4 regions of the Enterobacter sp. ECC_219_Taxon_10 genome follow, and region 3 is predicted to be linked to each of the others. Evidence: predicted binding sites of a transcription regulator. Region 3 holds the regulator's gene; each other region holds the start of a gene.
What was found. The regulator CRP, encoded in region 3, controls carbon source genes, mostly activating them, when cyclic AMP is high. The targets are predictions, from matches to a motif close to ATGTGANNNNNNTCACAT.
Positions count from the first base shown of each region.

Region 1 (2,203 bases), 2.3 Mb from region 3:
CCGCCTGGCTGAGCGGTGAGCCAATCAGGATTTTTTGCGGGTTAAAGAGGTTCACCATGATAGCCAGAATGCGGCCAACGTTATTCCCCACTCCGGTAATGATGTCCTTCGCCAGCAGATCGCCCTGGCGCGCGGCGGCGCAGAGGGAGTCCACCGTTAAGGGCTGGCCGTGCAGCGAGGAGCTCATGGACTGACTGAGCCGGACCTGCGCCAGTTCCAGCACGCTTTCCACGCTGGCAATCGTCTCCAGACAACCGTGATTCCCGCAGTAGCAGCGCTTACCGTACGGGTCGACTTGGGTGTGGCCGATTTCCACCAGGCTGCTGCTGCCGGCGTGGAGAAGACGACCGTCGGTGATCACCCCCGCCCCGACGTTATGGTCGATGACCACCTGAATGACGTCCCGCGCACCGCGAGACGCGCCAAACAGCGCTTCCGCCATCGTCCAGGCGCTGATGTCGTGCTGAATATAGACCGGCACGCCGGTATGGTTTTTCAGCACCTCACCCAGCGGCATCTCTTTGACGTCGTCGTAAAACGGCATGCGGTGCACAATGCCGTTTTCGGTATCAATAATTCCCGGCATGGTGATGGCAATCGCCGTCAGGCGCTCAAGCCGCTGCTGATGGCGGATAAAGAAGCGATCGATGTGCGAGACAATCGCGTCAAGGAGCGGCTCCTCGGCATTGAGCGGTAGCTCAAGCCGGTCTTCCACCACCAGCTTGCTGCTGAGATCGCGCAGCGCAAGGAAGATCTCTCCGCGGCTAATGCGCAGTGAGAGGTAGTGCCAGGCTTCCGTCTCAACTACCAGCCCGACCGCCGGACGGCCACGGCTGCCCGGCTCCTGAATTTCCGTCTCCTGAACCAGGTGCGCTTCCAGCATTTCGCGGACAATCTTGGTGATACTGGCAGGTGCCAGCTGTGCCAGGCGCGACAGATCGATACGCGAAACCGGACCAAGCTGATCAATCAGGCGATACACCGCGCCAGCATTGGTCTGCTTAATCTGATCAATATGCCCTGGCTGACTATCAGCAACCACCTCGTACTCCCTTATTTTCGAGCTTCGAAATAAACTATTGGCTATGGTGAAGCACTTCCATGGGTGTCGTCAAATATTTACTTAGCCATGTGATTTACCGCACATTTTTACCCGTTTTCCCGGGAAAAATCAGGCTGCGGAGGCCTGGATTAACTGCTGTTTGAAGCGCTGCGCAGCATGACTCTGTTCGCGATGTTTTGACCACACCAGCCACATCTCCGAAACGGCATCCTCTTCGGCAATGGCAACCCAGCGCATTTCGCGCAGCTGTACCCGCTTAAAGGAGGCCGGGAGTATCGACACGCCCAGCCCGGCGGCGACCAGGCCAATAATGGTCATCGCCTCTCCCACTTCCTGGGTAATGACCGGCGCCAGATCGTAGCGGCGCATCAGCCCCAGAATATCGTCATACAGACCCGTTCCGACCTGCGGGTCAAAAAAAACAAACGGCTCTTTTGCCAGCTCTGCCAGCGAGACCGCCGGACGCGACGCCAGCGGGTGATCGAGCGGGATCATGGCCATCAGCGGTTCGCGCAGGATCACCTCCCACGCCAGCGTGTCCGGCAGTTGGGTATTACGCATCAGCCCCAGATCGAGCGCACCTTCATTCAGCGGCGCAATCTGCTCGCGGGTATTAATTTCGCGCGTCTGAATATGCACATCCGGAAAATGACGGCGGAATGACGAGAGCGTCTGCGAGACGGCGCTGATAAACGGCGCGGACGAGGTAAACCCGATTCGCAGCTCTCCGGCTTCCCCGAGATAAAGCCGTTCCGCCCGGGCGGCGGCGTCATCGACCATGCTCAGGATTTGTCGGCTGTCGATCAGAAACTGCTTCCCCGCCGCCGTCAGGCTCACGCTGCGGTTGGTGCGGGCCAGAAGGCGCGCCCCGACCTGCTGTTCCAGGATCTGAATCTGCTGGCTTAAGGGTGGCTGAGAGATATTCAGCCGCGCCGCCGCGCGACCAAAATGCAGCTCCTCAGCGACGGCGACAAAGTAGCGAAGATGACGCAGCTCGATATTCATATTTTTAAGGTATCATTTGAGATTATTAATATATTAGACAGAATATTTACATTTTCCTACCCTGAACAGGTGGTCATACCCGTCACCCGAAATCACGGGGATGTTTAAGCAAGGAAACTGTGTGAGTCGTACAAC
Region 1 is NZ_CM178005.1:2,216,831-2,219,033, reverse strand. It holds gene mlc (sugar metabolism global transcriptional regulator Mlc) at 1-1,042, opposite strand, end outside; gene AC4ICF_RS10640 (LysR family transcriptional regulator) at 1,172-2,068, opposite strand; gene AC4ICF_RS10635 (MFS transporter) at 2,190-2,203, shown strand, end outside.
Region 1: mlc (sugar metabolism global transcriptional regulator Mlc) is a predicted target of CRP. The motif match lies at 1,130-1,147, and genes of this name have one in related genera.

Region 2 (2,203 bases), 2.2 Mb from region 3:
GCCAGATTTACGGCAGTTCAGAATGTCTTTGGTGTAAACATCGAATACGCCCTGGTTGTGGGTTTTGCGGTATTCGGTGAAGATTTTTTTCAGCATTGGGTCCAGCTCGCGGTTATACGCTTTGCAGGAACCTTCAACCATTTTGATACCACCGAACGGGATGATTGCGCGTTTCAGTGGTGCTTCAGTCTGCAGACCAACGATTTTCTCAAGGGCTTTGTTGATGTAGCCAGCATCGTGAGAAGTGATGGTGGAAGCAACGGAGGTGTCAAAATCAACTGGCGCGTGAGTGCGGTTTTCCAGTTTAACGCCTTCCATTACGCTGTCCCACAGCTTGGTGGTCGCATCAGTTGCGCCAGCCAGGAAGGATTCGTCACCTTCATACGGGGTATAGTTTTTCTGAATGAAGTCACGGACGTTTACTTCATTCTGCCAGTCACCTTTCGCAAAACCTTCCCAGGCTGTGGCTAACTTTTCATTAAGCTCGGACATGTAACACCTACCTTCTTAAGTGGATTTTTTATTTACTGCCTGAGAAAACCATCAATGATGATCGTCGCCACGCAGGTAAATGACCCAGTATGTCAACCCAACTAACAGACCCCCACCGATAATGTTCCCGATAGTGACGGGGATCAGGTTATCAGTAATGAAATTCATAATAGTCAGGTGAGAGAAACTTTCCGGGGATGAACCAACTGCGGTCCAGAACTCCGGGCTTGCAAAGTTGCGGATAACAATCCCCATCGGGATCATGAACATATTCGCAATACTGTGCTCAAAGCCGCTGGCAACAAACATCGCAACCGGCAGAACCATAATCATGGCTTTATCCATCAGGCTACGACCCGAGTAGCTCATCCAGACCGCCAGGCAGACCATCAGGTTTGCGAGGATGCCGAGAGCAACGGCTTCGATAAATGTGTGATGCATTTTGTGGTCGGCGGTCTGCAGGACGTTAAGGCCCCAGCCGCCGTTGGCGGTCATATACTCGCCAGAGAGCCACATCAACAGAACAAAGAGCAGACAGCCAATCAGGTTACCAACGTAGACGTTAAGCCAGTTGCGCGCCAGTTGACCCCAGGTAATTCTTCCGCTGGCCTTTGCCACGACAATCAGCACCGTTGAGGTGAAGAGGTCGGCGCCGCAGATGACGCAGAGAATCAGGCCCAGTGAGAAGCAAATGCCGCCAATCAGTTTAGCTATGCCGAAAGGCATTCCGGCAGTACCGGTGGTGGCGGTGATGTAGAAGACGAAAGCGATTGAGATGAACACACCTGCGGTGATCGCCAGATAGAACGTCTTCATCGGGTGTTTCGTTGCTTTATAGACACCCGCTTCTTCGGCAACTTTTGCCATCGCGGCGGGGAGTAAAAGATCAAAAGGGTTGTCAGCTTTCACACTAACTCTCTCTTTATTAAGTCGGCGACGAGATACTAACAAAGCATTATAGAAGAGAAATTGATATAGATCATATCTCGCCTGGCTTATAGGCCCGCAGTGTGTATGGTTTTACAACAAATGCGGAGTAAGTATTTGATTATCCGTATAAAAATAAATTTTAAAAGTTATGAAAAGAGTTGAATTTTTTCGTTCGGCCCCCTTCGAAACAGTTAATTAATATGGGGTATTTACCATAAAAAGTAACAATAAAGCCCAGGCAAATATTATTATATTTACCCATGTTTAACTTTATTATTACAATCAATAATCATTGCCGAAGAGAATAAAAAACGGGGCAATGAAATTGCCCCGTAATATAGCCCAGACGATTGAATACGCCTACTGCTGTTAATGTTATGTGCGCTTATTTTGACCAGTAAGCGGCTTTTGCTTTCTGCAGCTTTTCATAGGCCTTCAGCAGAGACTGATGCGCCGGGAAGGCTTTCAAATCGCTGTCAACTGCCTGCAGACCGTAGAACGGCTCTTCACCGCTCAGCGCCGCGCTGGCGGCTTCAACCGCTTCAGCACCGTACATACGTACGAAAGCGTTCAGGTACTGCAGTGGCTCGCGATCGTCTTCCTGTGCAAGCAGCAACAGGGTTTGCAGGCAGCGGTAATAGTTGGTGCGCTCGGCGGAGAAGACCGACTGGTTAAACTCCATGGTCCATTCGGTCCAGGCCAGGGCCTGATCCAGATCGCCGCCCGCCAGCGCCAGCATCGCTTTCAGTTCGCCGATGCGCAGGGTGTACCAGCCGTTGTC
Region 2 is NZ_CM178005.1:1,696,801-1,699,003, forward strand. It holds gene pflB (formate C-acetyltransferase) at 1-492, opposite strand, end outside; gene focA (formate transporter FocA) at 544-1,401, opposite strand; gene ycaO (30S ribosomal protein S12 methylthiotransferase accessory factor YcaO) at 1,808-2,203, opposite strand, start outside.
Region 2: focA (formate transporter FocA) is a predicted target of CRP. The motif match lies at 1,460-1,477, and genes of this name have one in related genera.

Region 3 (2,203 bases):
GTGGACACCTCCAATCCGTTCGCGGCGAAAAGCATCCCGTCGCTGGACGAGAGCTTTGTGGTGATCCACTTCCGCAATCTTGAAGGCATTGATTACCCCTGGCTGCTGGCGATGCTGCAGGGCTCGTTTATTTCGCACATGAATACGTTAGTGGTGCCGGGTGGAAAAATGGGGCTGGCAATGGAGCTCATCATGACGCCGCTGGTTCAGCGGTTGATGGAAGGGAAGCAGATCGCGTAAACATGTTCCCTCTCCCCGTGGGAGAGGGTTAGGGTGAGGGCATCAACACGCACGATGCCCCGTGAATCACACCTCAATCACTTCATACGAATGCGTAATTTTTACCGCTTTCTCCAGCATTAGCGCCACAGAGCAGTATTTCTCCGCAGACAGGTCCACCGCGCGTGAAACCGCCGCGTCTTTCAGCGCTTTCCCGGTGACAACAAAGTGCAGATTTATGTGGGTGAACAGGCGTGGCGCCTCTTCGCGACGTTCTGAGGTGAGTTTAACCTCGCAATCCGTTACGTCATGACGACCTTTTTGCAGAATCGACACCACGTCAATCGCACTGCATCCACCTGCCGCCATCAGCACCATTTCCATTGGGCTCGGCGCTTTATCGCCGGAGTTACCATCCATCAAAATCTGGTGTCCTGACGCGGACTCCCCCAGGAACGTTAAACCTTCAACCCACTTCACGCGCGCTTGCATATTCATTAACTCCAACGTTGCATTTTTGGTGACAGATTACGCGTGCGTTACATTTCTCGCAATGGAAGGCGACCTGCATCATGCTGAAGCGAGACACCAGGAGACACGCGGCGAAAGCTATGCTAAAACACTCAGGATGCTACAGTAATACATTGACGTTACACATGTATGCAGAGGACATCAAACTTTACTGGCTGCGAAACGTTACGACAGCCGACTTCCCAGGGTATGGGTAAGAATTCGATTGCAACCCCAGAGTCCGGATGCATCTGATGACTCTGGTGACAGCTTATAACAGAGGATAACAGCGCATGGTGCTTGGCAAACCGCAAACAGACCCGACTCTCGAATGGTTCTTGTCTCATTGCCACATTCATAAGTACCCATCGAAGAGCACGCTGATTCACCAGGGTGAAAAAGCGGAAACGTTGTATTACATCGTCAAAGGCTCGGTGGCAGTGCTGATCAAAGATGAGGAAGGGAAAGAGATGATCCTTTCTTATCTGAACCAGGGCGATTTTATCGGTGAACTGGGCCTGTTTGAAGAAGGCCAGGAACGTAGCGCCTGGGTTCGTGCAAAGACAGCATGTGAAGTGGCTGAAATTTCTTACAAGAAATTCCGTCAGCTGATTCAGGTAAACCCTGACATCCTGATGCGTCTTTCTTCCCAGATGGCGCGCCGTCTGCAGGTGACGTCAGAGAAAGTGGGTAACCTCGCCTTCCTGGACGTGACCGGCCGTATCGCGCAAACCCTGCTGAACCTGGCGAAACAGCCAGACGCTATGACCCACCCGGACGGCATGCAAATTAAAATTACCCGTCAGGAAATTGGTCAGATCGTCGGTTGCTCCCGTGAAACAGTGGGCCGTATTCTGAAAATGCTGGAAGATCAAAACCTGATCTCCGCCCACGGTAAAACCATCGTGGTTTACGGAACCCGTTAATCCTGCTTAAACGGCGTGCCATCGCGAGGTGTCACGCCGTTTTTGTCTCTTTTCCCCATGTGGCGCAGGCTGATCTATCACCCGGAAGTTAACTACGCACTGCGACAAACGCTGGTGTTGTGTCTTCCCGTGGCCGTGGGCCTGCTCCTGGGTCATCTTCAGCAGGGCCTGCTGTTTTCCCTCGTGCCCGCCTGCTGCAACATTGCCGGTCTGGACACGCCGCATAAGCGCTTTTTCAAACGCCTGATTATCGGCGGCTGCCTGTTTGCAGGCTGTAGCCTCGCGGTGCAGCTGTTACTGGCTCGCGATATTCCCCTGCCGCTGATCCTGACCGTGCTGGCGATGACCCTCGGCGTCACGGCGGAAATCAGCTCGCTGCACGCTCGCCTGCTTCCAGCGTCACTCATTGCGGCCATCTTTACCCTGAGCCTCGCCGGGAATATGCCCGTGTGGGAGCCGCTGCTGATCTACGCCCTCGGCACGCTGTGGTACGGGCTGTTTAACTGGTTCTGGTTCTGGCTATGGCGAGAGCAGCCGCTGCGAGAATC
Region 3 is NZ_CM178005.1:4,478,395-4,480,597, forward strand. It holds gene AC4ICF_RS21425 (phosphoribulokinase) at 1-240, shown strand, start outside; gene AC4ICF_RS21430 (OsmC family protein) at 307-711, opposite strand; gene crp (cAMP-activated global transcriptional regulator CRP) at 1,023-1,655, shown strand; gene AC4ICF_RS21440 (YccS/YhfK family putative transporter) at 1,713-2,203, shown strand, end outside.

Region 4 (2,203 bases), 1.3 Mb from region 3:
GGATGCCTTTGTTGGCAAAGGTTTCACACAGCTTGCCCGTTTCTGCGTTGATGGCGAACAGACGGCCATCGTTCACCGGCAGCATAATGCGGCGCGGGCAGTCGGCAATCACTTCCGGGCTGGCATTATCGGCACGCGCTTCGTGGTAAGAAACGCCACGGCAGGTGACATGCTGGAAGGACGGGTTGGAGTTCAGCTGCGGATCGAAGTGCCATTTCTCTTTACCGGTGGCCGCGTCGAGCGCGAACAGACGCTGGTGCGCCGTACACAGGTAGAGCATGTTGCCCACTTTAATCGGGGTCACTTCATTGGTCAGCTCGCCCGGATCGTTTGGCATCTTCAGGTCGCCGGTACGGAATACCCAGGCTTCCTTCAGGTTTTTAACGTTGTCCGCGTTGATCTGCTTCAGCGGGGAGTAGCGTTGACCTTCCTGGTTACGACCATAGGCCGGCCAGTCGCCGTCCGCCACCTGAGAGATAGCTGCCGCAGGCGTGGATTCCGCGTTCAGCGTGCCGTTGATCTCCTGTGGGTCGTTAAAACCTGCCCATGTCAGGATGCCGCCGCTGATTAACAGCGCTACCACCAGCGCCGCAACGGCACCGCTGGAAGGGACAATCAGGCGACGCCAGACAAACGGCAGGATCAGCCAGATACCGAAGAAGACCAGGATGTCGCTGCGCGGGGTCAGCGCCCAGAAGTCGAAGCCGACTTCCCAGACGCCCCAGATCATCGTGGCGAGGAGCAGTGCGGTATAGAGCCACAGTGCGGATTGTTTTCTACGCCAGAGCAGGACGGTTACGCCAAGCATAACCAGGCCCGCAATCGGGTAGTACCAGGAGCCGCCGATCGCGACCAGCCAGACGCCACCGATTAACAGGTACAGGCCGCAGAAGGCGGCGAATAGCGCTGTTAGTGTCACCAGTAGACGCGGCTGTTTAGAGTTTGTTTCAGCCATAGAAAGTGTACTCGTCAGTTTTTGTTAATAATTTGCTAGCAACTAATTATAGGTATTAACAAGTGTGATCGGAATCACAATATTTGCTTTTTATAACTCATGCGCCAGGGTTATCCATTTGCTGGTATAATGGCTGGCTTGCGTATCGATGCCGGAAACACATTCACCTGCATTGAGAGATTTTCATTAAAATCATATGGTTAGTAATATGAAACATACTGTTGAAGTGATGATCCCGGAAGCCGAGATCAAAGCGCGTATCGCCGAACTGGGTCGTCAAATCACCGAACATTACAAGGACAGCGGCAGCGAAATGGTGCTGGTGGGCCTGTTGCGTGGCTCTTTCATGTTCATGGCAGACCTGTGCCGTGAAGTGCAGGTGCCACACGAGGTCGATTTTATGACCGCCTCCAGCTACGGCAGCGGCATGTCCACAACCCGTGATGTGAAAATCCTGAAAGATCTGGATGAAGATATTCGTGGCAAAGATGTGTTGATCGTTGAAGACATTATTGACTCCGGCAACACGCTGTCAAAAGTGCGCGAGATCCTGAGCCTGCGTGAGCCAAAATCTCTGGCGATTTGTACTCTGCTGGATAAACCTGACCGCCGTGAAGTGCAGGTGCCGGTGGAGTTTGTCGGTTTCTCGATTCCGGACGAATTCGTCGTCGGTTACGGCATTGACTACGCGCAGCGTTATCGTCATCTGCCGTATGTCGGGAAAGTGGTATTGCTGGACGAGTAATAGCGGGCTGATGCCCTCATCCCAGCCCTCTCCCACGGGGAGAGGGTGAAAACCCCCGGTTTTGTTTATTTATGGTTCACATGCTTAAGCTTGAGGTTGGCAATCCCCGAACGGTAGCGCTGCTCCAGCGTTTCGCGGTTAGTGGCGGTGACTTCCAGATTGCGCAGCAGGCCATCGTGAATACCGTACGCCCAGCCGTGGATTGAAACCTTCTGCCCGCGTTTCCACGCCGACTGCATGATGGTCGAATGCCCAAGGTTATATACCTGCTCCATCACGTTGAGCTCGCACAGGGTGTCCATGCGTCGCTCTTGCGGCATTTCGCCGAGCAGTGAACTATGTTTGAACCAGATATCGCGGATGTGCAGCAGCCAGTTATCAATCAACCCCAGTTCCGGATTTTCAACCGCCGCCTGCACGCCGCCGCAGCCGTAGTGGCCGCAAATAATGATGTGCTCGACTTCCAGAACGTCAACGGCATACTGAACCACGGAAAGACAGTT
Region 4 is NZ_CM178005.1:856,051-858,253, forward strand. It holds gene AC4ICF_RS03965 (glucose/quinate/shikimate family membrane-bound PQQ-dependent dehydrogenase) at 1-955, opposite strand, end outside; gene hpt (hypoxanthine phosphoribosyltransferase) at 1,164-1,700, shown strand; gene can (carbonate dehydratase) at 1,766-2,203, opposite strand, start outside.
Region 4: hpt (hypoxanthine phosphoribosyltransferase) is a predicted target of CRP. The motif match lies at 1,018-1,035, and genes of this name have one in related genera.